2 regions of the Ruminococcus sp. HUN007 genome follow, and region 1 is predicted to be linked to the other one. Evidence: predicted binding sites of a transcription regulator. Region 1 holds the regulator's gene; the other holds the start of a gene.

Region 1 (4,207 bases):
CCTCGTTTACCCTACACTCCACTACCAGAACGGCGGTCTCGACATCACTCCTGACGGTCAGACAACAAACGTTGAAAACCTCTTCGTTGCCGGCGAAGCTGTTGGCGGTATCCACGGTACAAACCGTCTTATGGGTAACTCACTCCTCGACGTTATCGTATTCGGCCGTAATGCCGGCGTACATGCAGCTGCAAAGGCAAAGAACGTAAACGTAGGCAAGCTCACACTTGACCACATCGCTAAGTTCGATGCAGAACGTGAAGCAGCAGGTGTCAAGACAGACGCTGTATCACCTAAGTTACTCCCTGACTACCGCGGAAACAAGCAGGGAATGTAATCTCCCTTTAAAACAACGGAAGATCACCTGACAGGATCTCTGCGGATCAAAACGGGTTCCGTCCCGTTTTCTGCACCGATCATTAAAACCAGTGATTTTCACAGACACTTAACCAGCAAACCCCTGCTTTTGCAGGGGTTTGCCGTGTGTTATGTCATATTGACATAATGCTCAATATCCAGCGCATCTGCGATCTTATTTCGTACAAAGTGCGTATCAGTAATTTTACTGTACACTCAGCATGAGATTTAAGGGGTACAGTTTCATGCTGCAATATTTACACGTTTTATTTTTTGGAGGTTTTATAATGAACTTTTTTGATGGAATAATATCCATTACCGGTATCGGATTCCTGATGCTCGTTGTTTTCATTGTAGCAGGACTCGGATATCTTCTCGGACGAGTAACAGTCAAGGGCGTATCCCTCGGCACAGCCGGTGTATTTATCGTGGCACTTCTTATCGGTGCTATGGTTTTCACTGTAGACGGAACAAATCTTGTTACTGAAAACTTCGGTACAAGAGCAGAACTTGCAAAGAACTATTTCAAGATAATTGAAAATCTCGGACTCATCCTCTTCGTTACATCAGTCGGATTCATTGCAGGTCCTAACTTCTTCTCAAGCCTTAAGAAAAACTTCAAGTCCTATGCCCTTCTCTCACTTCTCATCATCATTCTCGGCGGACTTACAACTATCTTCTGCATCAAGGTATTCGGATGCGACACTGCAATGGCAGTCGGTCTCCTTTCCGGTGCGCTTACATCTACTCCTGCATTCTCAGCTGCCAAGGATACTCTCAGCTCAGTATATGAAGGAAACGCTGACAAGATCTCAGAAATGGAAGACATCGTTACAGTTGGTCACGGTATCGCTTATCTCTTCGGCGTTGTAGGTGTTGTACTCTTCGTACAGGTAATTCCTAAGATTCTCAGAGCAAACCTTGATGAAGAACGCAAGAAGATCGCTTCAGTTGACACAGGCGCTTCAAAGGATGAAAGCAGAAAGTTCTTTAACATCGACAACTTCGGTCTTGCTGCATTCGCTATCGCAGTTGTTATCGGTATGCTCGTAGGCGGCATCAAGATCCCTATGGGTAAGTCATCATTCTCACTCGGCACAACAGGCGGATGCCTCCTCGCTTCCCTCGTTGTTGCTCACTTCGGACACTTCGGTGCTCTCAGCATGAAGCCTGAAAAGAAAATGCTTGAACTCTTCCGCGAATTCGGTCTCATGGCATTCCTTATCGGTGCCGGTATCCCTGGCGGCGCTTCATTCGTAAAGTACTTCAAGCCGGAATTATTCCTCTACGGTGTGATCATGACACTCGTTCCTATGATCGTAGGTTTCTTAATCGCCAAGTACATCATCAAGCTTCCGCTCTTCAACAACCTCGGCGGTATCACAGGCGGTATGACATCAACACCGGCTCTTGGTACACTCATCAATGTTGCCAAGACAGATGACGTAGCTTCTGCTTATGCAGCTGCTTATCCGATCGCACTTATCTCTATCGTACTCGTATCACAGTTCATTATAACAAAATTCAGCTGATAAAACAGATCGGCGGGTGGTAATTATGAAACAAATTGAGGTATCAAGGGCTACAATGGGCCGTCTTCCGGTCTATTTAAAGTATCTGAAAAATACAGATCCCAGTACTGAAAACATTTCTGCTACTGCCCTTGCAAAGGAACTCGGTCTGGGTGAAGTTCAGGTCAGAAAGGATCTCGGCGCTGTAAGCGGTGCCGGCAGGCCTAAGACCGGCTACAGGATATCAGAACTTATTGAAGTCCTTGAAAACTTTCTCGGACACAACGAAAACGGCAATGTCGTTATCGTCGGAGCCGGTAAACTGGGACGCGCCCTGCTTGACTACGGCGGTTTCAGAGATTACGGCCTTGACATAATGGCCGCTTTCGACAAAGCTGTTACTGAACCTGAAACAAGCAATCTCGGAAAACCTGTTTACTCGATGGATATGCTTGACGGTTTCTGCCGGGAAAACAACATACGCATAGGCGTTATCGCAGTACCTGCGCACAGCGCTCAGGAAGTATGTGACCGTTTCATAAAAAACGGTATCAGAGCCATCTGGTGCTTTGCACCATGTACTCTCACGGTACCTGATGACATTCCGGTACAGTACGAAAACATGGCGCTCTCACTGGCCTACCTGAACAAGAAGATCTGACAGCACGCTGGCTTTAATCTTACCAGACAGTAAATAATAACAAACACCCTGCGAATGAATTTTCGCAGGGTGTTTTTTTTACAAATATGCGGAATATATTTTTATATCAATCGAGCATTTTTTGATTGAAATATTCTTAATTTTATGGTATAATAACTAAAATGAGTTTATTATCTTGCAAGGGAGGGGATAATGATGCCAAGGCCGCAGAAACAATGTCTGTACCGGAATGCCTTCATAACATATGATTATGATAAAGATATATTTAATTATTCACGTGAAGTAACGGAAATATTCGGAGATCATTTTGACAAAAGACCACTCTGGGATATACTTGACGAAACAGGGATCGCAGCAGCTGGAACCGGAAAAATCTTCAGAAAAGCGCTGAATGCACTGATAGCTGACGACTCACGTACTGTGGCTAATGAAGAGCTCAGCATGAGAGCAGATTCCGACTATAAAAAAGTCAATACTATATTTCTTAAAAATCCGTTCAACAGGACAGTAACGATCTCAATGAGTATTGTGAACCGTTATCCCCTGAGCGACAAGGATGAACTGACCGGTCTGCTTACCAAGAACGCATTTATTGAAGAACTCAACGATCTTATGACAGTCCGTTCGGAAAATGAAATAAAGCAGCACATTGTAGTTTATCTTGACGTTATACGTTTCAAGATGATAAACGATATATTCGGAGCCAAAAAAGGTGACGAGCTTTTAAAACATGTCGCCGAAGTTATAAATAAAACAATTGGAAATTCCGGATTCGGATGCCGTATAGAATCTGACCGTTTCATGTTCTATACCCGATGCTCAAGAGATATGGTCAACGACTTCATAACTGAGTTTCTTGAGCGTGTTTCCAATTTTGATCTTTCCCTTGAGGTAATGTGCAACGCCGGAATCTATGTAATGGACAAATGCGTAAACGCAGAAGGCGCCGTGGACCGTGCCATAATAGCCCAGAAATCAATTAAAGGCAGCTACACCCGCAAATTCACAGTATATCAGGAAACACTGAGAAACGATCTGCTTACAGAGCAGGAGATCTCAGGACTTATGAAAACAGCTCTCAGGGAAGAGCAGTTCGTGGTCTACTACCAGCCGCAGTACAATCACACTACCGGCCTTATAGTCGGAGCTGAAGCACTTGTGCGCTGGCGTCATCCGGAACGTGGTCTTATCTCGCCGGGTGTTTTCATCCCTATTTATGAGAAAAACGGCTTTATTACCAAGCTCGATATGTACGTGTTTGAAAAGGTCTGTCAGTTCCTGAGCAGATGTATTGAAAATAAAGTACACATGGTACCGGTATCGATCAATCTCACACGTTACGATATTTTCAGTCCGGACTTTATAGAAAAGCTTGAAGATATACGCAGACAGTACGCTGTCCCTTCAAAATACATACGTGTCGAGATCACAGAATCCGCTACTCTCGGAAACAGCGAATTCATCAATGAAGCAGTACGCAAGCTTCACAGCTACGGCTATATAGTTGAAATGGATGACTTCGGCAGCGGCTACTCATCTCTGAACATTCTGAAGGATATCGACTTTGACATAATAAAGCTCGACATGAAATTCCTTGACGAGGATAAAAGCAGCAACAAGCGCGGAGCAACTATACTAAGCTCTGTAGTCCGTATGGTGAACTGGCTTAATCTGCCGG
Region 2 (4,207 bases), on a different contig from region 1:
TGTTATGATCTTCCTTTTCCTGAACTGAAAATAAGGGAAATGTCTTCGAGATGGGGGAGCTGTCTTCCAGAGAAAGAAACCATTATACTGAACAAACGACTGATTGAAGCCCCAAAATTCTGTATAGAGTATGTTCTTTATCACGAGTTTTGTCACTTTGTCTATCCGAATCATTCAAAGAAGTTTTATTCATTGCTTCAGGTAATGCTTCCAAACTGGAAAGAAACGAAAGATATTCTCGAGAAATGCGTAAATATTTAGAACTGAAACTAACAAAAGATCGCCTCTGTCGGATGAGAACAGAGACGATCTTTTGCTGTTTTAGCCGTTTTTGTTCGGCGATCATATGCCGCAGGAATAACTGTTATCGGTCATGACTTATTTATATTGAAATGATGCAAAACAGTTAGCGAGAGGTAACTAAATACAAAAGATTTCATGATTGTAAATTACTTTTTGTTGGTATTTACGTTTTTTCCGGAACGGAAGGTTTTGCCCTTGATATTTTATTTCAGTACATTTATAATTATAATAGGTTAGCAAGTGCTAACCTACGGCGAACACAAATTTTATTCGTTTGCCAGAAATCAAGCGAAAGGATCTTTATAAATGAATTACGCAGAAGAATCGCTGAAGAAGCATTATGAATGGAAAGGCAAGATCGAAGTCACCTGCCGTACTCCTCTGGAGACAACGGAGGATCTTTCTCTGGCTTATACGCCGGGTGTTGCTGAGCCTTGCCTTGAAATTCAGAAAGATGTAAGTAAAAGCTATGAGCTTACAAGACGTTCAAACCTTGTTGCGGTTGTGACAGACGGAACAGCTGTACTCGGCCTCGGAGATATCGGACCTGAAGCAGGTATGCCGGTTATGGAAGGCAAGTGCGCGCTTTTCAAGGCGTTTGGTGATGTTGATGCCGTACCGCTTTGTATACGTTCAAAGGAAGTAAGCGATATAGTAAATACGGTGAAACTTCTTGCCGGTTCATTCGGAGGTGTAAATCTTGAAGATATTTCAGCTCCGAGATGCTTTGAAATAGAGAAAGAACTGAAAAAATGCTGTGACATTCCGATTTTCCACGACGACCAGCACGGCACAGCTGTTGTTACACTTGCAGCTATGATGAATGCACTTAAGGTTGTCGGCAAGAAAATAGATGAGATAAGAGTCGTTACAAGCGGTGCCGGTGCTGCCGGTATTGCGATAGTAAAGCTCCTTATCTCCATGGGTCTCAAAGACGTTGTGCTCTGTGACAGAAAGGGCGCAGTTTACAAGAGCAGAACTGAAGACATGAATCCTGTCAAGGAGGAAATGGCGGAGATCACTAACAAGCAGATGAGAAAGGGAACTCTTAAGGATGTAATAGAAGGCGCAGATGTTTTCATTGGCGTATCTGCACCAGGCTGCGTTACACGTGAAATGGTCAAGTCGATGGCAAAGGATCCGATCATTTTCCCGATGGCAAATCCTACACCGGAGATCATGCCGGAAGATGCAATTGCTGCCGGAGCAGCCGTAGTCGGAACCGGACGAAGCGATTATCCTAACCAGATAAACAATGTTCTTGCATTCCCGGGCATTTTCCGGGGAGCACTTGATGTATGCGCAAGCGATATCAATGATGAGATGAAGATCGCAGCTGCAAGAGCGATCGCTTCATTTGTTACTGATGATAAACTCAGCGCGGATTACATAATTCCGAGCGCTCTTGACAAGAATGTTCCGAAAGCTGTTGCTGAGGCAGTAGCACAGGCTGCAAGAGATACAGGTGTTGCGCGTAAATAATCAGTTACACAGTAAATAAGAGTGTCCTGATTTTTTGTGTTCGTAAATAATGATAATAGATTTACAATTTATGTTCACATAAATATTATAAAATCCGGGAGGTAAAAATGGATAAGAAGAACTACGAAATAGTTGACAGCGTAGAAAAGCTGGAAGCTGCAATCGAAAGAGTCAGAAATGCGCAGAAGCAGTTTGCTTCATTTACGCAGGAACAGGTCGATAAGATCTTTCTTGCTGCTGCTACTGCTGCAAACAAGAACAGAATACCGCTTGCAAAGCTTGCTGTTGAAGAAACAGGCATGGGTATAGTTGAAGACAAAGTAATCAAGAATCACTTTGCTTCTGAGTATATCTACAACACCTACAGAAACACAAAAACATGCGGTATCATTGAGGAAGACAAAGCTGCCGGAATCACAAGAATTGCTGAACCTATCGGTCTTATTGCTGCTGTCATCCCGACAACAAACCCTACTTCCACAGCAATCTTCAAGTCACTTCTTGCACTTAAGACTAGAAACGGTATCATCATCAGCCCGCATCCGAGAGCAAAGAAGTCTACGATCGAAGCTGCAAAAATCGTGCTTGAGGCTGCTGTAAAGGCTGGAGCTCCTGAAGGCATTATTTCATGGATCGATGTACCGAGCCTTGAAATGACAAATCTCGTAATGGCTGAAGCAGACATTATTCTTGCAACTGGTGGCCCGGGAATGGTCAAGGCTGCTTATTCAAGCGGAAAGCCGGCTCTCGGTGTAGGTGCCGGAAACACACCGGCTATCATCGATGAAACTGCAGATATTATTCTGGCTGTAAACTCGATAATCCATTCAAAAACATTTGACAACGGTATGATATGTGCTTCAGAACAGTCTACTATTGTTCACAAGCATGTTTACAGCAAAGTAAAAGCTGAATTTGCAGCCCGCGGATGCTACTTCCTCACAAAGGCCGAAAAGGAAAAGGTCGGCAAGACCATTCTTATAAACGGCGCACTCAATGCGAAGATCGTTGGTCAGAGCGCGTGCAGAATTGCCGAACTTGCCGGAGTTAAAGTTCCAGAAGGTACCAAGATCCTTATCGGTGAGGTAGACAGTACAGATCTTTCAGAAGAATTTGCTCACGAAAAGCTTTCCCCTGTACTTGCAATGTACAAGGCAGAGGATATAAAGGATGCCTTTGACAAGGCTGAAAAGCTCATTGCCGACGGCGGTTACGGTCATACCTCATCCATTTATCTCAACTTACTTACTGAACAGGCAAAGCTTGAAGAATTCAGAAGCAGAATGAAGACCTGCCGTATTCTCGTCAATACACCTTCATCACAGGGCGGTATCGGTGACATATATAATTTCAGCCTTACACCTTCACTCACGCTTGGATGTGGCTCATGGGGCGGCAATTCAGTCAGTGAGAACGTCGGAGTAAAGCATCTTATCAATATTAAAACCGTTGCCGAAAGGAGAGAGAATATGCTCTGGTTCAGAGTTCCTGAAAAAGTGTACATGAAACGAGGCTGCCTGCCGGTGGCGCTTGACGAACTTAAAACAGTAATGGATAAAAAGCGTGCTTTCGTGGTTACTGACAAGTTCCTCTACGAAAACGGATTTACAAAGGCTATTACAGACAAGCTCGATGAACTCGGCATTCAGCATGCTTCCTTCTTCGACGTAGCACCTGATCCGACACTTGCGTGTGCAAAGGAAGGTGCCGCACAGATGACTGCCTTTAAGCCGGACGTTATAATCGCCCTCGGCGGCGGTTCAGCAATGGATGCTGCCAAGATCATGTGGGTGCTTTACGAGCATCCTGAGGCAGATTTTGCAGACATGGCTATGCGTTTCATGGATATAAGAAAAAGAGTTTATACATTCCCGAAGATGGGCGAGAAGGCATACTTCATTGCAATTCCTACATCAGCAGGTACAGGTTCGGAAGTAACACCTTTTGCAGTTATCACTGATGAAAGCACAGGAGTAAAATATCCGCTTGCTGACTACGAACTCCTTCCTGATATGGCTATAATCGATACCGATTTCCATATGTCAGCACCGAAGGGCCTTACTTCAGCATCCGGTATCGATGCAGTTACACATGCACTTGAAGCATACGCATCAGTAATGGCTACCGACTTTACTGACGGTCTTGCACTCAAGGCACTCAAGATCATATTCGAATATCTGCCTCGTGCCTACGATAACGGTCCGAACGATCCTGAAGCAAGAGAAAAGATGGCAAATGCAGCTACAATGGCAGGTATGGCATTTGCAAATGCATTCCTCGGAATAAGCCATTCACTTGCTCATAAGCTCGGCGCCTACCACCACATTCCTCACGGCATAGCAAATGCTCTTGTTATAGAAGATGTACTTCGCTTCAACGCTTCCGAAAAGCCGGCTAAGATGGGTACATTCCCGCAGTACGA

The links. The regulator Rex, encoded in region 1, represses fermentation and respiration genes when NADH is low (regulators of the CRP and FNR family bind a similar motif). The targets are predictions, from matches to a motif close to ATTGTTAANNNNTTAACAAT.
Region 2: adhE (bifunctional acetaldehyde-CoA/alcohol dehydrogenase) is a predicted target of Rex. The motif match lies at 1,834-1,853, and genes of this name have one in related genera.

Annotation. Positions count from the first base shown of each region.
Region 1 covers NZ_JOOA01000002.1:1,870,928-1,875,134, forward strand. Annotated here, with positions in the region: gene CC97_RS12220 (FAD-binding protein) at 1-337, shown strand, start outside; gene CC97_RS12225 (permease) at 645-1,889, shown strand; gene CC97_RS12230 (redox-sensing transcriptional repressor Rex) at 1,915-2,529, shown strand; gene CC97_RS12235 (bifunctional diguanylate cyclase/phosphodiesterase) at 2,722-4,207, shown strand, end outside.
Region 2 covers NZ_JOOA01000001.1:42,513-46,719, reverse strand. Annotated here, with positions in the region: gene CC97_RS00135 (SprT family zinc-dependent metalloprotease) at 1-261, shown strand, start outside; gene CC97_RS00130 (malic enzyme-like NAD(P)-binding protein) at 610-1,785, shown strand; gene adhE (bifunctional acetaldehyde-CoA/alcohol dehydrogenase) at 1,893-4,207, shown strand, end outside.